3 regions of the Clostridium sp. 19966 genome follow, and region 3 is predicted to be linked to each of the others. Evidence: riboswitches for the same ligand, from Rfam matches in the RefSeq annotation. Region 3 holds a riboswitch; each other region holds the start of a gene.
What was found. Region 3 has a riboswitch for S-adenosylmethionine ahead of IAI10_RS15985 (nitrogenase component 1). Riboswitches for the same ligand answer to the same signal wherever they lie in the genome.
Positions count from the first base shown of each region.

Region 1 (7,615 bases), on a different contig from region 3:
GGACTTGCTTTTAGCCATCTTTGGTAACAATATAAAGCTGCTCATCTGCTTGCATTCCCATATAAGCTACAGCTTTTAGATTATAAATATTTTTTGTTTTTAATTGGTTAATTATCCAAGCTTCGTTTTTCTCAATTTGTGATAAATGATTATATAGGATATTTCCATCCAGTATGATATCAATCATCATGCCAGCCTTAGGCTTTTTTATATTCATATCTTCTACTGTTATTGAAGCTTTTTCTGCTTTTTTTAAAACGCTTAGCTTGCCATCAGGTTCTAATACTGCCGCTTCTACATCAGTGATGTAGAAAATATCTTTGTTTCTAAGTTGCATTAATAAGTCTCCGATATTATACCTGGCTTTTTTCATATTTTTATAAAGTACCTTCCCTTTATCTATAATCAATAAAGGTTCGCTGTCAATCCATAATCGTAATTTAATATTTTTTAAAGTGACTACAGAAATTAATATGTTGAGAATACTCCAAATAATAATTGAGAAAAGTCCTTCTGTAATATTAATATCTTTGCCTAAAGATGCTGCTACTGCAATAGAACCAGTAGTTATTCCAACTATATAATCAAAGTATGTCAATTGGGACATTTGCTTTTTGCCCATGATCCTTGTAAAAAAGAGTAAAACAAAATAAGAAATCGTAGACCTATAAAGGATAACTAAGTAAATATTCATTCAACGCACTCCCTTAAATAATATATAGATAATTCATATATATTATTTACTTAGTTCTCCAATTTAATCAAACTACTTAAAATATCAGCTCTCAATTTTTTTCTAAAATATAATTTACCATAGGAAACCAAAAGCAGTCTAGACTAGGCGGTAACCTATCAAGACTGCTTTTATTTTAGGCTCTTTTCTATAATCCCACTGCTTCAAAGGCCTGTTTTAAATCAACTATTATATCCTCCGCTGCTTCCAGACCTATACTGAATCTGAGAAACCCTTCCCTAAATTCTTCTGGGTAAAAATGAATTCTCTCATCATTAGGTCCAGTATATACTATGAGACTTTCATCATGCCCTATGGACACAGCTGAAATTATAAGCTTTAAAGAATTAACAAATTTATTGTGAGTATCTACATCAGCTTTAAGCGCAAAGGAAAGCACTCCAGAATACATGCTCATCTGCTTTTTGGCTATATTATGCTGAGGATGGCTCTCAAGACCTGGATAGGCAACAAATTTTACTGCTGGATAATCTTCAAGAAATTTAGCTACCTTAAGAGCTGTTTCGCTGTGCTGCCTCATACGAAGCGGCAAGGTCACTACTCCTCTTGTAATAAGCCAAGCGTTGAAAGGACTTATGGCTCCCCCTACATTTACCATAGCCTCTCTTTTAATCTTGTCTATGAGTTCCTTTTTGCCAAGAACGGCTCCCCCCATGGCATCGCCATGGCCGTTTATATACTTGGTTAGGCTGTGTACAACAAGATCTGCTCCAAGCTCTAAAGGTCTTTGAAGATAAGGTGAAGCAAAAGTACTATCTACTGAAAGCAAGGCTCCTGCTTCCTTAGCTATTTTAGCTATTTCCTCTATATCACTTACTCTTGTAGTAGGATTTCCAGGTGTTTCAATATGTATAAGACGGGTATTAGGTCTTATTGCACTCTTTATTTGCTCTAAGTCCGCAGTATCCACTAAAGTAGTTTCAATGCCGTATTTATCAGGAAAATACTCATTCAGCAATCTATAAACCGCTATATAGGACACATTAGAGCAAACCACATGAGAATCCTTGCCTAGGAATGTAAAGAATACAGATGATAGAGCAGCTACTCCTGTGGCTAGTACCACACAATCCTCAGCGCCTTCAAGAGCAGCTAATCTCTCTTGAAGGTATATCTGATTTGCTGAGGTATTTCTTGTATAAACCAGATTATTTGGATCGCTCCAATTAAGTGTGGAAGCATCATCAGGAAGCCTATAGCTGTTTGCCATTATTATAGGTCTCCTTATAGCACCAGTTTCTTTATCTATATCATTTCCAACGTGGATGCATTTAGTTAAAAAGTCAAAATCATTTTTTTCAGGCATCTGGATTCCTTCTTTCAAACGAGTTCAAAATTGTTAAGCTTTAGCAAGCGCCTGTTCCAAATCGTAAATTAAATCATCAACGCCTTCAACACCTATTGAAAGTCTTATTAGGTCTGGTGTAACTCCTGCAGCCTTCTGTTCTTCTTCATTTAATTCTGCATGAGTAGTGCTGGATGGATGTATTACTAAAGATTTAGCATCTGCTACATTCGCAAGCAGGGAGAATAATTCAACGCTGTTTATAAATCTTTTACCAGCTTCAAGTCCTCCTTTTATTCCAAAGGTAAATATGGATCCGGCTCCCTTAGGAAGATATTTCTTAGCTAGCTCATTATATGGACTGTTTTCAAGTTCAGGATAATTCACCCAAGCAACTTTTGGATGCTTACTTAAATATTCAACTATCTTTCTTGTATTCGCTACATGTCTCTCAACTCTTAATGACAATGATTCTAAGCCCTGTAAGAAAGTGAATGCGCTCTGTGGACTTAAGGTAGCGCCAGTGTTTCTAAGAAGCTGAACTCTTGCCTTCAATGCAAAAGCTGGAGCTCCTAAGTCAGCATATACTAGTCCATTGTAACTCTTATCTGGAGTAGTAAAATCAGGGAACTTTCCGCTTGCTCTCCAATCAAACTTTCCTCCGTCCACTATTACTCCTCCAATGGTAGTACCATGTCCGCCTATAAATTTAGTAGCTGAATGAACTACCACGTCTGCACCATATTCTATAGGTCTTACAAGATAAGGAGTTCCAAAAGTGTTGTCTATTATTAATGGAATTTTATTTTCATGAGCTATTTTAGCTACAGCTTCTATATCTAAAACATTTATTCTTGGATTTCCTATAGTTTCTCCATATAAGGCTTTAGTTTTATCAGTTATAGCCTTTCTGAAATTTTCAGGATCATCTGGATCTACAAAAACTACTTTTATTCCAAGCTTCTTTAAGGTAACACCAAATAATTCGTAAGTTCCACCATAAAGTGTGCTTGCTGCTACTATTTCATCTCCTGCACTAGCTACATTTAATATTGCATAGGTTATAGCTGCAAGTCCTGATGCTGTTGCAAGTCCTGCAACTCCGCCTTCCAATGTTGCTATTCTCTGCTCAAATACATCTGTAGTTGGATTCATTATTCTTGAATATACATTTCCTGGTTCTTTTAATTGGAATAAATTTGCTGCATGATCAGCGTTTTTAAATACATAGGAGGTTGTCTGATAAATTGGCACTGCTCTAGAACCTGTAGTAGGATCTGGAGTTTGTCCTGCATGCACTTGTAATGTTTCAAAACTATAATTTCTTTCACTCATATTGTTAGTCCCCTTTTCATTTAATTTATTTTATATATGTAGTAGGCTCCTTGGTAAGCGCCTATTTTCAGCTAAATAAAAAATCCTCTTCTGATAAGAAGAGGATTAATACACTTGTTTTAGTCTTAAAACGCGTTCTCCTCTTATCTCTCAAAATCAATTTGCAGGATTTAACACCATACATTAAAAAATGCTGGTTGTCGGGTTTCATAGGGCCAGTCCCTCCGCCACTCTCGATAAGACGACAATATTCAATTATTACAATTATGATAGGAATTGTTTAATTCCTTTATTGAATTTGATTATATCACATTGATTTTTCATGTCAATATATTTTTTGAAAATTCTTTAATTAACTTTATGGAAATCAGAATTGCTTCCAAATAATAAAGCACCGCTTTGCAGTGCTCTTTATTATTTTTATATTAGTTTTTGTTTTATAGTGCAAGTATTCCTGCCCAATATCCTAGTATACCAATTGCAAATAATCCAAATATCAACCAAATTGCTCCTATTTTCTTTCTTAGAAGGTACATGCATAGGAAAGTTAATAGCAATGCTGGAAGTCCTGGCAGTAATGAATCTAAAATACTTTGAATTGTTGTAACACTTTTTACTCCCTGCTGATTAGTAAACTCTGATATCTTTACTGGGATCTTAATTGTTGTCCACTTTGAAACAAGTGCACCCATTACGAATAATCCAAGTATTGAAGCTCCTTCAGTAAGCTTTTGAAGCCTGTTTCCTGCCATGTCCTTAACTATGTCAAGGCCTTTTCTGTATCCGTATTTAACGCCGATCCATCTAACTCCTAAACGAACAACGTTGAATAATATGAAGAATATCAATGGTCCTATTACGCTTCCAGTCATAGCTATGGATGCACCAAGCGCAGCTAAAACTGGTCTTAAGGTTCCCCAGAATATTGGATCACCAACTCCTGCTAGAGGTCCCATCATACCTATCTTTATTCCGTTTATAGCACCATCATCTATATCTGCACCGTTTGCTCTTTCCTCTTCCATGGCTGCTGTAACACCAAGTATTGGAGCAGTTACAAAAGGGTGTGTATTGAAGAATTCCAGATGTCTTTTAAGAGCGGCTTTTCTCTCATCGCCCTTATAAAGTCTTTTTATAACAGGTATCATAGAAAAGCAATACCCTAAGGCCTGCATTCTTTCAAAGTTCCAGGAAGCTTGGTGAAAATTAGAACGTATAAAAACATTAGTTAAATCACTATTAGTAAGCTTTTTTGTTTCGCTTGTATTATTCGCCATTTATTTCCCCCCTCTTAATCATCTAATTCGTCGTCGAGATTATCGTTACTGCTTGAGCCCGCTGCTGATGCAACTGCCTTTGGCATATTATACTTAGGATTTAACTGGATATAAAGTATAGCTAATACTGTACCTATTATACCGAAGCCTACAAGATTTACTCCTGAGAATGCGGCTACAACGAAACCTAGGAAGAAGAAATGCATAAGGTATTTAGCCTGCATCATGTTTATAACCATAGCATAACCAACTACAACTATGAATCCACCTGCAACTTGCAATCCTCCGATTATAACATGAGGTATTGAATTTAAAAGTGATTGTACTACGCTAGTACCTGCAAAGGCTGCAACTATTACTGCTGGTATTGAAACACGAAGTCCCTGAATTGCGAGTCCACCTAGATGGCAGAGGTCTATGCCCCTTAAGTTACCCTCTTTTGCATATTTATCAGCTTGATGCTGAAGTCCAACGCTTATGGTTCTTGCTATTATTGTAAGTACCTGTCCTGCTGCTGCTATTGGAACTGCAACTGCAATTCCTGTTGCAATGTTTTGGTGTCCCTCTACAACTAATATGGTTGACACTACGCTGGCAAGAGCCGCATCTGGAGCCATTGCCGCACCTATGTTCATCCAGCCTAAAGCCATCATTTCAAGAGTAGCACCTATTATAATCCCCTGTGTCATATCTCCTAAAATGAGTCCTGTTACTGTACATGCAACCAATGGTCTATGTGTCTGAAATTCATCAAGCACACTGCCCATACCTGCTATGCTGGCAAATATGAATATTAATATAATTTGAAATATTGACATGGTTTTTTCCTCCCCTTGTTATATATACTATTTAAATTTTAGACTCTGTTTTAAATCAGTGTTGATTTTTACACTGATTTAAAACTTCATTTAGCTTGGGAGGCTATGTTTTAAAATGTTTATATTATCTTTGGAGCTCCAGAAACTCTTAGGAAGTGCGACTCATAATTAGCGTAATTTTGCCAGGAAGGGCAAAGCCTTTATCAACATTATTTTAAAACATAACCAATTTTTGTTATGAAACGATTACAGTAAATAAAAAACCATTAATTTATTATTACCATTTCGCTGGTGAAAATCTTGATTTTAAGGGTTCTCCCCTCAGCAAAATGATTTTTCAAGCTTAAAGCTTTGACATAATATCAACTTTTGGATCTGAAGTGACCTTTCTAGCTTCAAGCTCTATTCCTTTTTCATGAAGCTTTTTAAATGCAGCTACATCTTCATTATTTACTGATATAGCTGAGTTTATTTGTCTCTTTCCTTCCTTGAAAGCCATACCGCCTATATTTACGCTCTTAATATCTACTCCGCCTTCTACCATTCTTAAAACATCAGTAGGATTTGTAAATAAGAAAAGAACTCTTGCTCCATCATATTTAGGGTTTTTATAAACTCTTATAGCCTTTTCTACATCAACTACACTAGCTTTTATTCCTGGAGGTGCAACTTGTACTAAAAGAGTTTTTCTTATCTCATCCTTTGCTACATCATCATTACAAACTATTATTCTTTCACATCTTGTTTCTTTGGACCATATTGTAGCAACCTGGCCATGTATAAGTCTGTCATCAATTCTTGCTAAAACAATATTCATCATTTTATAAATCCTCCTCTTCGCTATTAGATAGCATTTCTTTTAATGTTTTTATGCTTGCGGCTGCGGCTTCTTTTGATAGATTAATTAAATTCTTCACATCCATACTTTCCCTTGAGACAAAGGTTTCAAGAATCATTGGTATATTTACTCCAGTAACTACATCCATATCATCTTGCTTAGCTGCTATAGCGCTGGCAGCGTTAAATGGACTTCCTCCGAATAAATCTACCATAAAAATCACTCCAGAACTCGTATCTAGTTCATTAAGTTTTTCATTATACTTTCTTATGAGATCATCGGTGCCTTCTCCAGTTTCAAAAGTAACTGTGGCTACGTTTTCTTGTTTTCCAAATATCATTTCCGCGGATTTTAATATTTCTTCAGAAGCTCTTCCATGGGTCCCTATTATTAAAGCTACCATTAAACTTCCCTCCTACGTTCGATTGTTTTTTCCACTTTCTTTTTGCTTATATATTAGCAATTATCGTGCCAAATATGTGTATTAAAGGTAAAGGGGCTGTTGCACAATGAAGATGAAGTTATTTTAATACACTTTATTTAATAATATCAGCGACAAAACATATCTCATCTTCGCTTAAAGAAACATTTATTGACTTTTTAAACATTTCATTAGCCATATTTACGGCGTTAACTATGTTTTTATCAAAATTATTTTTATCATCTCTGTATACAAGTCCATCATTAATAACCATTCTTTCAAGTGCACAAGCTGTATGAACAATAATTCTGATACACATTGCATTATTAAATTTTCTATTAGTTTCTTTCTCCAATATACTTACTGCATTCATTAATACACTTACAATTTTATTAGGATTAAGAAATGTTAAAAATTGATTCAAGCTATCAAGACACATTTCTTTAACCACCACATTATTCTTGCTTTCCTTAACTATTAAATTATTATTTTTTACAACATTTTCAATAACTGCTTGTCCTTCACCGCCTATAAGATGTTCCAAGGATACAAATGGCACATCTATTTCTGGTTTTATCACTCCAACAGAGGCAATTATCTTATATTTAGCGCCTATTTCTGCTATTTTCCCATTTATATCCCTAATGCTAACTGGGATTATAGCAATTTTATCATCAGTTATATTTTCAATTATATCTCTAACCAATTCCTTAAGCTTCATGGCAGTTCCTTGTCCAGTAGAGCATATTGTTATTATGGCTTTGTCTTTTGGCTCATCCTCGGTGCTGCCAATTTGAAGATGCCCATATCCACTAAAGCTTTTTAGTGAATCATATATAGTATCCAAATCCATATCTAGAATATTGGCTTTTCTTACTGCTTCTAAA
Region 1 is NZ_JACTOJ010000026.1:35,904-43,518, forward strand. It holds gene IAI10_RS20190 (DUF421 domain-containing protein) at 11-694, opposite strand; gene IAI10_RS20195 (aminotransferase class I/II-fold pyridoxal phosphate-dependent enzyme) at 882-2,060, opposite strand; gene IAI10_RS20200 (O-acetylhomoserine aminocarboxypropyltransferase/cysteine synthase family protein) at 2,094-3,374, opposite strand; SAM riboswitch class I at 3,515-3,617, opposite strand; gene manZ (PTS mannose transporter subunit IID) at 3,812-4,651, opposite strand; gene IAI10_RS20210 (PTS mannose/fructose/sorbose transporter subunit IIC) at 4,666-5,469, opposite strand; gene IAI10_RS20215 (mannose/fructose/sorbose PTS transporter subunit IIB) at 5,813-6,286, opposite strand; gene IAI10_RS20220 (mannose/fructose/sorbose PTS transporter subunit IIA) at 6,291-6,710, opposite strand; gene IAI10_RS20225 (sigma 54-interacting transcriptional regulator) at 6,844-7,615, opposite strand, start outside.
Region 1: linked by a shared signal. The riboswitch ahead of IAI10_RS20200 (O-acetylhomoserine aminocarboxypropyltransferase/cysteine synthase family protein) and the one ahead of IAI10_RS15985 (nitrogenase component 1) in region 3 are both predicted to bind S-adenosylmethionine.

Region 2 (7,615 bases), on a different contig from region 3:
GAGAATCTATATAGTCAAAAATATTTTTAAGCTTAGAATAGTGCCCAACTATGAAGTCTGATTTATCTTTAGAAGCATAAGCTATGATATCTATTATTAAGCTGTAAAGTATTTTTGAACAATCAAGACTCTTTAATGTATTATAGGATGTACAAATGTCCAACATTTTCTCAGTTCTGAGAAGAATAAGTTCTGGTTCAGAAACATAAAACACTTGAGATTTATCCATGCCCGCCTTTTTAAACATTTCTGAGGATAAGTAACCGCCAATAGTAAGCCAATCTACCTCCCAATGCTCTGATGTGCTGTAGTATTCATGAGCTATATTGGGAAATAGTAGGAAACCTTGATTTTCATTTACATTGTAGGTATAGCCGTCTACAATCAATTTACCTGTACCTTTTCTACACTGAATCCATTGCAGATAAGGGTAGCCGTTGGGTCTATAAACATTTTCTTGAGAATGTTTACATCCAACTCCCGCAAGAAAAAGCGGCAACTTTTGTTCAAAGTCAGTAATTAAAGGAAATATCATACCCATTTCCATCACCCTAATTCATATATGTTATTTAGTATTATCAGAATTGGAATTAATTTTCTCTTCTAGCTGTGCTAATATATCTTTTTCATAGAACATTATTAAATAAGCTATTACGCTGGCAAAGAATAATATGCCTATCATCTTTAAGTACTTTATTAGAAAGAAAACCACTACTATTATGGACAAATTTAAGATAGTGATATTAAACTTTCTTATAGTAAAATAAAAAGAAGTTTTTATAATATCTGTGGTCTTCATGTAAAATCTAGTAAGTATAGGGAAGGCATGAAGTCCTAATAGAACCACTAATGCAAAAGCTACCAAAAAGAAAGGATAAAGTATAGCAAATCCTGCATTCTGATGGGTAGAATTTAAATCTACAAGAAGTACGGTGACTGCAACTAACTGGAATAACCATATTTTTATAGCTTGTTTAAAATTTTGCTTAAAAGCAGAAAAATAGTCTTTCGCTACAGACAATTCCTTTTGTCTTAAAAGCTTATGCATTACAGACAATATAGCTGCAAAAGAAGGTCCTAAAGGAATTGCAGTTATAAATAATAAAAGGTATGTAAGAAAGCCTGGAGTACCGAATAAAAGTAATATAAAAAACAATATGTTTGTAAAAACAAATATTAAATTTGTCATAAGAAAATAATAGATATAGTTTGTTATCGTATACAACGGACTGTCGAAAAAATTGCCTTTTGACATATAAAAGCCTCCAATAATATAGAATTATGTTTACAGTACTATTCTAACTTATTTTGCCTAAATAATCAATAATAGCAATATAAGGTGGTGTTAATAAAGTATGAACAAAAGGATAATAAGTTTAAAATCTTATTATCCTTATATATGGCTATATTAAAATGTTTTTCAAATTTCTCTTAACAGTTTCATTGTTTTTTTTACATCTATTTGTATAATCTGACAATTGATCATTATCAATTTTGTATATATCGAAGTATTTTGCATGTTCTGAAGCGAAATATAAACCACATACGCTGGCAGTAGGCTCCATCATAAAGCTTTCGGTGAGATTCACACCTATTTTGTTTCCATTCATAAGCTTGAAAAGTTTTTCCTTTTCGCTGTGATCTCTCAAGGAAGGATAACCAAAAGCTGGACGTATGCTTCTATAAGCACCCTTTAATAAGTCCTGCATAGAAATGTCTTCCTCCGCAGCATATGCCCAATACTCTTTTCTTAATTTAAGATGAAGCAGTTCAGAGAAAGCCTCAGCCAACCTATCAGCTAATATTTTTACCATTATAGCTCCATAATCATCTCCAGCTTCCTTTAATTTTAGGCTGTATTCATTTGCACCTATGCCTCCGGTAACTATGAAAGCACCTATATAATCATTTACAGCAGAAGCTTCTGGAGCAATATAATCACTTAAGCATCTGTATTCACCGAGCTTATTAATCTCTTGCTGCCTTAAAAGATTGAAGGTAGTGAGCAGTTCTTTTTTATCTGCATCATATACTTTTATGTCATCTCCAGAAGAATTTGCAGGGAAGATTCCAAGCAATCCTTTTGCTGTAAGTATATTATTTTTCTCAATGAAATCCAGCATTTTGTTTGCATCTTCATAAATCTTTTTAGCTTCTTCTCCATATTTTGGATCATCCATTATCTTTGGATAAGTGCCTTTCATATCCCAGGCAATAAAGAAGAAAGTCCAGTCTATATATTTTCTAAGCTCACTGATAGGATAACTATCAAATTCTTTTATGCCTAGGAAGTTTGGTTTTACTATTTTTACCTTCTCCCAATCTATTTTAAAAGATTTTGCTCTAGCTTCATTCAAAGGGAGAAACTTTCTTTCTATCTTAGAATAGTTTTCTCTAACCTTAGCATATTCTTCATTTATTCCTTTAAGATAAATATCTCTTAAATCTTTATTAGCTAGTTTTTTAGCAGCTTCTACTGCCTTGGAAGCATCTGTAGTATGCACCACACCTCTTGAATATTTCGGAGCTATTTTTAATGCAGTATGAGTTTTAGAAGTGGTAGCTCCTCCAACCATCAAAGGAATATTAAAGCCTTGTCTCTCCATCTCTTCAGCTACATAGCACATTTCTTCCAAAGAAGGAGTGATGAGACCACTCAAAGCAATTATATCTGCATTTTCTCGTTTTGCCGCCTCTAATATAGTTTCACAGGGTACCATGACTCCTAAATCTATTACTTCAAAATTATTACAGGATAATACCACTGAGACAATATTTTTACCAATATCATGAACGTCGCCTTTCACGGTAGCAAAAACCACTTTACCAGCACTGCTTCTACCTTCTCCAGACTTTTCAGCCTCAATATATGGAAGAAGGAAGCTTACTGCCTTTTTCATGACTCTTGCACTTTTTACTACTTGAGGAAGAAACATTTTTCCTTCACTAAAAAGTTCGCCAACCACATTCATTCCAGACATTAGAGGCCCTTCTATAACTTCTAAAGCTCTGCTTACATTTTTTCTAACTTCCTCAACATCCTCTTCAATGTAATCAGTAACACCTTTTACCAAAGCATATTTCAATCTTTCCTCAGCAGAGGTGTTCCTCCAGGCTAATTTATTTTCTTCATGAGCATTTTCTTTATTTTTGTATTTTTCAGCTAATTCAATTAGTTCTTCAGCTGCATTTTCATTCTTATTTAAAATTACTGCTTCCACTTTTTCAAGCAAGACCTTATCAATTTCATCATATATTTGAATCATTCCCGGATTAACTATTCCCATGTCCATTCCAGCAGAGATTGCATGATATAGAAAAGCAGAGTGCATAGCTTCTCTTATGGCATTATTCCCTCTAAAGGAGAAGGAAAGGTTGCTTACTCCTCCGCTTACCTTTGCATAGGGGAGGTTTTCCTTTATCCACTTTGTTGCATTTATAAAATCTACAGCATAGTTATTATGTTCTTCCATGCCTGTGGCTATAGCCAATATGTTAGGATCAAAAATTATATTCTCTGGTGAGAATTTAACCTCATTAACTAGAATGTCATAAGCTCTTTTACATATGTGAATTTTTCTTTGAAAATTGTCCGCCTGACCTTTTTCGTCAAAGGCCATAACTATTATACCTGCTCCATATTTATTTATTAACTTTGCTTCTCTTATGAATTCTTCTTCTCCATTTTTTAAGGATATTGAATTTACTATAGCTTTGCCTTGAATTGCTTTAAGACCTGTTTCTAGAACTTCAAATTTAGAAGAATCAATCATCACTGGAACTTTTGAAATTTCGGGCTCACTGGCCAGCAATTTTAGGAATGTGTCCATTTCAACTTTTGCATCCAGAAGGGCGTCATCAAAATTTACATCTATGATTTGAGCACCATTTTCTACCTGGTCTTTAGCGATTGATAAGGCTTCTTCGTATTTTTTTTCTCTTATAAGTCTGGCAAATTTAGCTGAACCTGCTACGTTTGTTCTCTCTCCAACATTCACAAAATTAGAACTTTTATTTATTCTAGTTACTTCAAGTCCGCAGAAAACACTTTCTCTTTCTATTTCTGGAAGCTTTCTGGGTTGTACCTTTGAAACTGCAGCAGCTATAGCTTTTATGTGATCTGGAGTGGTACCGCAGCATCCTCCAACAATATTTAAGTCACCCTCATGAGCCAAATTTTTTACTATACCAGCCGTTATTTCCGGAAGTTCATCATATTCACCTAAGGAATTTGGGAGTCCTGCGTTAGGATGAAAGCTTATATAGAGGTTTTGTGTTTTAGAAAGAGTTTTGATGAATGGAATCAAATCTTCAGCACCAAAGGAACAATTCAATCCGATACTTACAACTCTATGATTCTTCATGCTTTCTGCAAAAGCCTCTAAGGTTTGACCAGATAAAATTCTTCCGCTTTTATCAGCAATAGTTCCGGAAATCATAACAGGAATATCTAGATTTCTATCAGTAAGAATAGTGTCTGCCGCAAATATAGCAGCTCTTGCATTAAGAGAATCAAATATGGTTTCAATAAGTAAAAGATCTACTCCGCCGTCAATAAGTCCGTTAATCTGTTCTTCATAGCTAACAACCAGATCATTAAAACTTACATTTCTGAAGCCTGGATTTTCTACGTCTGGTGACATAGAAGCAGTTTTGTTAGTAGGACCAATAGAACCTGCTACAAAGCGTGGTTTATCAGGAGTTTTTAGGGTAAACTCATCTGCAGCTTCTCTAGCTAATTTTCCACCTTGAAAGTTTAACTCGTAAACTTTATCCTCCATATTATAATCTGCTTGAGATATTCTAGTGGAATTAAAGGTATTAGTTTCAATTATATCTGCACCTGCTTCTAGATATTTAATATGAATTTGCTTTATTATTTCAGGTTTTGTTATGTTAAGGAGATCATTATTGCCTTTTTGATTGGAGTGGCAGTGACAGCTTCCTCTAAAGGTTATTTCATCTAAATTATGCTTTTGGATACTGGTTCCCATAGCTCCATCTAGTACAAGTATCCTTTTATTTAAATGTTTAAATATATCATATCTCAAATTATTTGCCCCCTTATAATTGTTAAAAAATTATTTATAAAAATAAAAACGCTATTTTTCAAAAGAAAAATAGCGGATATTACACTATTCTTCTTATCTGCCAGAAATATTATTTCTGCTGGAATTAACACCTTTTATTCTATTTAAAGAATATAGGTTGTTGGGCTTCAAAGGGCCAGTCCCTCCACCTCTCTAGATAAGAATATTATTTACTTAAACTTTATATAAATTCTAAATTATAATGGTGTAAAAGTCAATAAAATATTGTATATATAAACAATTTAAGAAACTTCGTCTTTGTATTTTCCTGGGGAGATGTTTGTATATTTTTTAAATACTCTTGAGAAGGTACGAACATTATAGTAGCCCACAAGCTCAGCTATTTTTTCAATAGTGGAATTCTTATTAGCTTTAAGCAAAACCTTTGCTTGCTCTATCCTGAGCTTTGAAATATAATCCAGCAAACCTTCTCCTACATGGTCCTTAAATATTTTGGAAAGATATACAGGATGAACGCCGAATTGCTCACTAAGCTGTTCTAATCCAATATTGGGGTCATTATAATTTTTTTCTAAATAGGGGATAACACTGCTTATTACCCAACTGGAGCTCTTTTCTATATTTTTATTAACATGCGCACAAAAAGCCTTAAGAAAATTATCTAATTGATTTTTCATCTGATTTAAGGTTTTACAGCGCAAGAGCTGTTTAATCGGATTTAATTCCTGAAGAAATTTATCTTTGTCAAGGTCAGACACATCATTTACTGCTCTTATCATAGTGCTGACCATGTTAAGCATTAGGCATTGAGCTAGCTCTATATTCATTCCTGAATTGAGGTTTTTTGAAAAAATTTCATTGACGATTTTGCTAGCCATAGCATAATTTCCGGATTTTATATGATTCAAAAGCTGATGTTCCTGATTTAAAGGATAGCAATAAGTATCCTTAAAGGCACTGTTAATATCATCATAAGAAATATTTTGTTTTATTCCCATGATATTTTTATAGTTCATAGCATATAGAGATTCGTTATAGGCTATAGCAATATTTTCAATATTTTCATGTATTCCGCTCATAGAAAAAGAAATATTTGTTTTAAAGTTTTTATTTATGAATTCTTCCGTTTCGTTCATAGTATTTAAGGTATCAGATTTAGCAAAGAATATGTTATCTTGCTTGAAGTTGATTAGACAAACTAGATTGTTATCCGCTTCTACTACAAAGGCTTTATTTTTTTTATTAACTAAATCTATTATTATATTAGAAAGAATGAAATTTAAAGTGCTGAGCCTATTTCCCCAATAACAATTCAATGATTCTATATCCTCATCTGAGTCATTTATAAACAATGATATTACTGCAAAATAATTTGACTCAAAAGTTATATCAAAAGAAGAAAGTCCTTCATCTAAAGGAATGCTTTCATCAATGCCGCCCTTCAAAAGTTTTTGAAGAAAGTTATTTTTTAATATTAAATTTTGCTTAGACAACTTGTTGCTAATCAAATCATTATCAGCTAAAGTTTTCTGTATGGCTTTTTCTATCAGAGTATATTCATTTAAATTACTTTCCTCAATACTAGTGCTATCTTTTAAAATACCTAATAACTTTGTGATAGGATTATAATTTTTTTTCAGTGAGTAATAAGCGAAAATTGAGTAAAAAACCATGCTTAGAAGAAGGCCCAGTAAGGTGAAATATTTTATATAGTTTAGCTTTTGGAAAAATACACTGTTAGGAATCATAGTTACATATTTCCAATCAGTTTCTTTAGAAGAGATATAGGAAATAACCACTTTTTTTGAATTTATATATTTATACAGCACACCGCTCTTACCCTGCAGATTTTTAAAATTAAGCTCGTTAGACAAATTTACCGAAACAGAAGAGGCAATAATGTTATTTTTACTATCCAATATGAAGGATACACCTTTAGTCATGGTATTAATTCCGGATAATTGCTGCAATAGGTTTGTCTCATTTAATACTATTCCAGAGCTTACAGAAAGATCTAGATAATTAATTTGAGAAAGTGCTCTTACATAATTAAGTTTATTATTGTTTGAATGATCTTTGTCCATAATTGTAGTAAAGTATTTTTCGGGAGTTCTTTCATCAAATTCCTTAAGCCATTTTACAAAATCATTATTATTTGAGGAGTAAGTGTTTTTGAAAAAATCTTCTAAATCAAATATGCCATCAGCAGTTATTATTTTATTATAATTTTTTAGCATTATATAAGCACCGTTTATGCTGTTATTTAAGGAAGCGTAAGATTTTAGCGAAGATGCAATCTTATATACATTAAAGTAATCCGCATCAGTTAAATTTCCATTTGTTGAAAGAATATCTTGTATATTCGAATTATAGCTAAGTTCTAGACATACCTTTTTTATATTTTCAAGAGAGTTATCCATATTTGTGCGTATGGAACTTAACATAAAAGTATTTGAATTATTTATTTCAGACTTAATATTTTTGTCAGTCCATAAATAAATGAGCCCACTTACAATTATGAAAAGCACTAGAAATACAACATAAGATAGCAACCATGTGATTAT
Region 2 is NZ_JACTOJ010000002.1:286,002-293,616, reverse strand. It holds gene IAI10_RS03225 (AraC family transcriptional regulator) at 1-541, opposite strand, end outside; gene IAI10_RS03220 (DUF624 domain-containing protein) at 566-1,255, opposite strand; gene metH (methionine synthase) at 1,404-5,051, opposite strand; SAM riboswitch class I at 5,142-5,254, opposite strand; gene IAI10_RS03210 (AraC family transcriptional regulator) at 5,333-7,579, opposite strand.
Region 2: linked by a shared signal. The riboswitch ahead of metH (methionine synthase) and the one ahead of IAI10_RS15985 (nitrogenase component 1) in region 3 are both predicted to bind S-adenosylmethionine.

Region 3 (7,615 bases):
GCACAAAACTTTATTGTTTCTTTTCTCTATGAACTCATAATTTTCACCCTCTATTTCATATATCAAAAATTGAAGTGCAGTGGCAAAATGCTCATCAATAAAAACACCGTCGCTGCTTCCTATAGCTAATCTGTAACTCACGAATCCACCTTCTTTCTAAAATAGTCGTTCATACCTATATTCATTGACATTTGCTATAAAGAAGTAGCTGCTATGTCATATTCCTTTATTGACTCTGAATTCTCTTTAAAAACCGTTCTAAAAGCTTGTTCCAAATCTTCAATTAGATCTTTAACATCCTCGAGTCCTAATGAAAGCCTAATGGTTTCCAAAGGTATGCTGGCATTGCTTTTTTCCTTAGGAGTTAACTCACTATGAGTAGTTTTCGGTGGATTAACAATTAAGGATCTAGCGTCCCCTATGTTTGCTTGATAGCTAAACAGATTTAAGGAATTTATAAATTCATCAATTTCTTCCTCTGAGGCTTTTATGCCAAAGGAAAATGTAGACCCTGCACCCTTGGGAAGGTACTTTTCTTTAAGCTCTTTATACTCGCTTTTAGTTGCTGCAGGATATTTAATCCACGCTACTTGTTCTTTAGTTTCCAGGTATTCTACTATTTTTTCTGTATTTTCTACTTGCTTTTTCACTCTTTCAGAGAGAGTTTCAAGCCCTAATAAAACAAAATATGCATCGAAGGGACTTAAAGTGGCTCCTAAATAAGCTAAATAGTTTGATCTTATCCTAGCTATAAAAGGGAAATTAGGAAACACCTCAAGAAAACTTCTCTCCTTGTTATCACTGTTTCTCAGAGTATAATACTTCTCTAAAAATTGAGGATACTTACCTCTATTCCAATTAAATTTTCCGCCATCAACTATAAGCCCTGCAATTACATTTCCATGCCCTGTAATTGCTTTAGTGGCTGAATACACAACTATATCTGCACCAAATTTTATTGGATTTAACAGATATGGAGTAGCTAAGGTATTATCTACTATTAACGGAATTCCATTTTCATGAGCAAGCTTAGCCAAGGCTTCAATATCTGCAATAGTTGCATTCGGATTACTTATACTTTCAACATATATAGCTTTAGTATCGTTTTTTATTGCTTCTTTAAATTCTTCCAAATCTCTTGGGTTTTCTACCTTATCGATTTTTATTCCGAAGGCTGGTAGTATTTTTTTTAATGCGTCCAAGGTACCGCCATATAGATCATTAGTAGTTAATATTCTTCCTCCTCCTTCTGCTACATTCAGTAAAGTGTATGTTATAGCAGCCATACCAGATGCTACAGCTATAGCACCAGTACCTCCATCAAGCTTAGCAATTCTTTCTTCTAAAACTCCTACTGTTGGATTTCCAATTCTTGAATATACATATCCGAATTCTGAAAAGGAAATAAGTCTTTTTGCTCTTTCAGTATTTTCAAATTCAAAAGAAGCTGTGGCATATATAGGTACTGAAACAGCGTTATTATGCTCTTTAGGATTATATCCTCCTCTTACCTTTAATGTATCAAATCCATAATTTAAATCAGACATATTAATACACCTTCCTATTCATATATTATCTATATGTGTCCAGTACGCTGTTATATATGTCTTCTATCACTCTTAGGCCTCCATTATAACCAGCATACCCACAATTTAATACTAATCTATAAGCCACAGGTGGACTTACAATAAGTAAATCGCTACCTATTTCTTTTGCTATATCACGTTCCCATCCGCTGCCTACTATAAGCGCTCGCCTGCTATTGTCCTGCTTTTTTATATCTTCATGTATTTCTCCTCCATCAATAGAGAACTCTACATCTGCTTGTCTATATTCAGATATGTTTTTAAACTGTTCTATGATTTCTCCTTTAAACTGATCAGGAGTATCTTCTGTTATATATTGTTTAGCAGGTATTATTCCAAGCTCATTCAATAAAAACTTAGAAAAACCAACAGCATAAGCAGAATCTAGTAAAGTATAAAATTTTCTTGGAAGCCCATATCTAAATTCCAGCATAAAATCAGCTGTTCTCTCTATAAAAGAGTAATATTTTTCTTCTTCCCTCTTGATAAATGATTCTACTTTTTCTTGTTCTAGCTCTGCGAATTTACCAACCTCCCTTAAAAATCTTGTGGTTTCTATTCCTCCTATAGGAAGATAAGGAAAATGATAATAAGGTGTTCCATATTTATTTTCAAGATGCTTTGCTATGTCAAGACCAACCCAACTATTTATAACTATGTTAAATTCAGCATTAGGAATGGTCTTCCACTCTTCCACTCCAGAGGATTCATTTCCAAAAAGAATATTTACTTTAAGTCCTATCCCCTGAAGTATCCTTTTAATTTCTTCAAGATTACCATTCCAATAAGGGTCCTGATATGGAATGGTTGCAAACACATTAACTAATCCATTACTTACTTCTTTATTAGAAGAAAATTTATCTACATATTGATCTATAATCGCCTTGACTACCAGCTCATGACTAACATAATTGTTGCTTTTAAAGCCTCCAGTCTCTATGCTTACAACAGGATATCCGTCCTTGCTATATCCAGCTACTAAAGTGTTTACATCATCTCCTACAATATCAGATGTACATCCGGTAAGAACTACATAAAGATCTGCATCTATTACTTTAAAAGCACCATCAATAACACTTCTTAATTTTTGCTCTCCACCAAAAACTATTTCAGATTCACTAGCGTTGGTGCAAGGTATTGTGCTCCCTCCTGCATAGCCTTCTCCTTGCCCTATAAGTCCAGTAACCTTTCCGCTGCAGCCAGGTCCAGAGTGTAATATAGGTACTGCTCTTTTAATAGCCACTACTGTCTGCTGAGCTCCCAGAGCACAAGAAAATCTAGGTTGTTCAATAACGTTCAACACTTGTATCACCTCCTAGGAATGTAAAGGGATCCTGCTGGAGCCACCATTTGGTATATGGCATGGTACTATGCTTAGCTAAATTAGTTACGAATTCCCTATTATCTATAGTCTCCAAAATTCTTTCCGCATAATTTATTATGCCTTGATATCCAAAACCAAATTGTTCATCTCCTATTAATAAAGTTGGTACTCCAAGCTTTGCTCCCCAAAGTGTCATTCCTCCATGCCTTGCAATCATAATATCAGGTCTAACTCTATTCAAAATATTTACGAGTTCATAAGCTTGCTTATTGCAAACATTATAATTCTTAATGTCTCCATAGGTTTTTACATCATGTGCTAAAGCATCGGATGTTTCATCTTCATTATCAAAAACAGGATCATGATGAAAAATTGCTGCTCCTTGCACATTAAGTCCCAATTCTCTAAGCAATGCTATAAGCGCATGTCCATGTGCAGCTCCTGCAGTGATATAGGCGGTTTTATTTTTAAGCTTTTCTCTATATTTCTCTATTAACGGAAGTGCTCTTTCATGTTCTTCTTGTATATATTTTTCAATTTCTTCTTTTTTATCTAATACCTTTCCTATTTCTCTTAACCAATTATCTGTGCCAGAAACCCCATAAGCTGGCGGTGATTTTATTTCAGGTACTCCATAAACCTGCTCTAAAGCTGCACCTAAATAAGTTCCAAGAGTACTGCATATTTGTATAGTAGCAGCTGATTCAGAGATGTTTTCTAATTCACTAATAGTTGAAAACGGCACTATATATTTAGCCTCATATCCTAGTCTATTAAGCAAATCATCAAAGATATGGCTTCCCCAAAAATTTATTATATTGATTTTATTATTTTTTTGTTTTGGAGGTTTTACTATTTTTCTCACAATGGAGTGATAGGCTGAATCAAAGCCAGATGTCCATATTTTAGATCTAAAGCCTTCACAGAAACAGGCTACTATAGGAATCCCAAGTTCCTCTGTAAGCTCATCAGTTACACTTTCTATATCATCTCCTATTATGGCTGATGCACAGGATGTAGTCACAAATATTGCATTAGGTCTAATCTTAGCATACACATTCCTAATAGTTTCTTCCAGTTTTTGAGTTGCTCCAAAAATTGTATCTTTTTCTGTAAGATTAGTGCTAAAATACTTACCTATGGTGCTGGGTAAATTCCTTTCCATCTGCCCTACCCTGTATACAAAGTTATATCCAAAAAAGTCTCCAGCACATCCCACAGGAGCATGATTTATAACTGCTGCATCCTTAATCATAGAAAGCTGGCAAAAAGCATTTCCAGAGCTACATCCCATGCATTGGCTAAAACTTCTTGAACTGTCTCTAAGCTGTCTGCATTGACCTAATTTCACCAATTCTTCTGCTGTCCCTTGAAAGCCTGTAATAGACCCTAATCTGTTTTCTCTAATTTCAACAGCAGGAGTTCTTAAATTAATCTTACTCAAATAAAATTCCTCCTTCAAATATTCCATAAATGCTGGTAATAATAAAAAAGACTATATTTACTCAAATTAAGAAGTAAATATAGCCTCTAGTTTCTCTAGTCAACTAATTACAATAAAAAAATCCTCTTATCAAAAGAGGATTCTATAATCTAATTTTATATAAATCAATCCTCTTATCTCTCAAAACTCATTTGCAGGAATTAACACCATACATTTAAATGAAATGCTGGTTGTCGGGTTTCACAGGGCCAGTCCCTCCACCTCTCTTGATAAGAATCTATTAAATTTTATAACCTACTATTCCAATAAGAATAGTCTATTGCTGTTATTAAAATTATATCACAATTTAATTTACTGTCAACATAAAAAATATACAAATTAAAAGCCTGTAATCTTAGAGATCGCAGGCTAAAATTTATTTTGTTATTATTTTTAGTATATGTTTTAAATCAGTGCTGATTTTTACATTGATTTAAAACTTACCTTCAGGCCTAGAGACTATGTTTCAAAGAATTATACAAATTAATCCTCCGTTTCCTTCATTTATTATTTTTTGGAGGGTTTTTTGGATTTTAATCTGAACATCCTCCGGCATCTTAAATAGTTTGTTTTGAAGTCCTTCTTTAACCACCATCTCCAGTGATTTACCAAACATATCGCTTTGCCATATTTTTGACGGATCACTTTCAAATTGCTCTAAAAGCGATTTAACTAAATCTTCACTTTCCTTTTCAGTACCCATTATAGGAGATACCTCTGTTTCTATATCACATTTTATCATATGGAGAGATGGAGCACTAGCTTTAAGCTTAACTCCATATCTATTTCCTTGTCTAACAATTTCAGGCTCTTCAAATTTCATTTCTTTAAGCTGCGGAGCCACCAATCCATATCCAGTTTCTCTGACATCTTTAAGGGCTTCTTCTACTTTTGAATATTCAATCTTTGAGTATTGAAGTTCCTTAATTATTTTTAGCAATTCACTTTCACCGGATATATTGCAGCCGCAAACCTCACTAAGTATGTTGTAGAATATTCCATTTCTTGGCTTTAGAATCACTCTCGCAGTACCATCCCCCATATTCATTTCATTAACTTCAGGAGCTTCAAGAAACTCAAATTCCATTAATGAGCTTACAGAGGTTTTAACATCCCTAACACTAACAACATTTTTACACATGTCCTTTATAACATTTATAAAACTTGTCTTAAGCCAATGCGTCGGTTCCAATTTCTCAATCCATTCTGGCATATCTACATTGATTTCCTTTAACGGGAACTCACTGAGGACTCTATGAAATACTTGTTTTACATCTTCCTCGTTCATATTTACCACATCCATAAGCTGAACAGGAACATTATATTTTTCTTCTAGATCTGTTTTTAACTGCTTAGTCTCCTCTGAATCCACTCTAGAAGAATTAAGTACAATAATGAATGGTTTTTTTATTTCTTTAAGTTCTTTAACCACTCTTTCTTCTGCTTCTAAGTATTCTTCCCTTGGTATGTCAGTAATAGAGCCATCTGTAGTTACTAAAAGTCCAATAGTAGAGTGTTCGGTTATAACCTTTTTAGTTCCTATTTCTGCAGCTTCTTCAAAGGGTATTTCATAATCATACCATGGTGTAGTAACCATTTTAGGTTCCGTTCCTTCAATGTATCCTGCTGCTCCTTTTACTATATATCCTACACAGTCTACCATTCTAACCCTAAATTTGATACCTTCATTCATATTTATTTCTACCGCTTCATTAGGAACAAACTTGGGCTCTGTAGTATGAATAGTTTTTCCAGAAGCGCTTTGAGGAAGTTCATCCTTAGCCCTCTGCTTTTTATAATTGTTATCAATATTAGGGATTACCATCATATCCATAAACTTTTTTATAAAAGTAGATTTTCCTGTTCTAACAGGTCCAACTACGCCAACGTAAATATCCCCCTGAGTTCTCTCTGCTATATCCTTATATATATCAAAGCTCTCCAAAATACACCCTCCCAATGCTATATATTAACAATATATATATATTACATTGAAAAGATTTTATGACAAAAAATAAATCATCTTTTATTTTAAAGATGATTTATTTTTATATTAATATATTTCATATATCTCATTTTTCTTGTCTCTGCACATTAGTTCTATTACAGCATTCTTAGGGCTTAAATTGCCAAATAAAACTTTATAAAGCACTTCTGTTATGGGCATTTCCACATTTATTTTTTTACTTAAAGTATAAAAAGCATGACATGCAGATGCTCCCTCTACGGTTCCTATCTGACTTAATGCTTCCTGAACTGGGATTCCTTGTCCTATTAGTATTCCTGCCTTCCTATTTCTGCTATGCATACTTGTGCAAGTTACTATTAAATCCCCCATTCCAGTTAATCCAGAAAAAGTAGCTATCTTGCCTCCCATTTTGGTGCCTATTCTCATTATTTCATGCATTCCCCTGGTCATAAGAGCAGCTTTGCTATTATCTCCATATCCTATTCCATCTGCTATACCAGCCGCTAGTGCTATAATATTCTTCACAGCCCCTCCAATTTCAACTCCTAGTAAGTCGTCATTAGTATACACTCTAAAGTTATCCGTCATAAACAAATCCTGAACCTTATTTGCATACTTCATATTCTCAGAACTTACCACCACAGTAGTTGGAATATTCACAGCAACCTCTTCTGCATGGCTGGGCCCAGAAAGCACCACCACTGGATTCTCTGGTAACACCTCATGTATTACTTCAGATAGACGCTTCACAGGCTTCTCTTGTATACCTTTGGCCACATTTATTATAACCTGATGAGGCTTAATGTATTTCTTAGAGTTAGAACAAATTTCTCTTATATGGCTGGATGGAACTCCTAAAATTATGTAATCGGAATCTTCTATAGTTTCCTCTATATTATCATAGGCTTTCACTAAGTCAGGTAAAATTACATCATTTAAATATTTGCTATTCTTATGATTATTATTTATATCCTCTCTAACTGAAGCATTTCTAGCAAATATGCTGGCATCCAGTCCTTTATTTCCAACTAGTATAGCCAAAGCAGTGCTAAAGCTGCCGCCTCCTAGCAAAGCTACTTTTGTCATTCTATTCCTTCCTTTCCCTAAACTCCAACTTTATACCTGTTCCTTCAAAATCAAAGCTGGCTCTAAGCTGATTTTCAAGGTATCGTTCATAGGAGAAATGTAGGGTTGCAGTATCATTAACAAAAAACACAAAAGTTGGGGGTTTAGTACCAATCTGGGTTACATAA
Region 3 is NZ_JACTOJ010000016.1:86,273-93,887, reverse strand. It holds gene IAI10_RS16000 (NifB/NifX family molybdenum-iron cluster-binding protein) at 1-141, opposite strand, end outside; gene IAI10_RS15995 (aminotransferase class V-fold PLP-dependent enzyme) at 195-1,547, opposite strand; gene IAI10_RS15990 (nitrogenase component 1) at 1,573-2,889, opposite strand; gene IAI10_RS15985 (nitrogenase component 1) at 2,873-4,354, opposite strand; SAM riboswitch class I at 4,525-4,630, opposite strand; gene spoIVA (stage IV sporulation protein A) at 4,860-6,338, opposite strand; gene IAI10_RS15975 (NAD(P)H-dependent glycerol-3-phosphate dehydrogenase) at 6,447-7,448, opposite strand; gene der (ribosome biogenesis GTPase Der) at 7,450-7,615, opposite strand, start outside.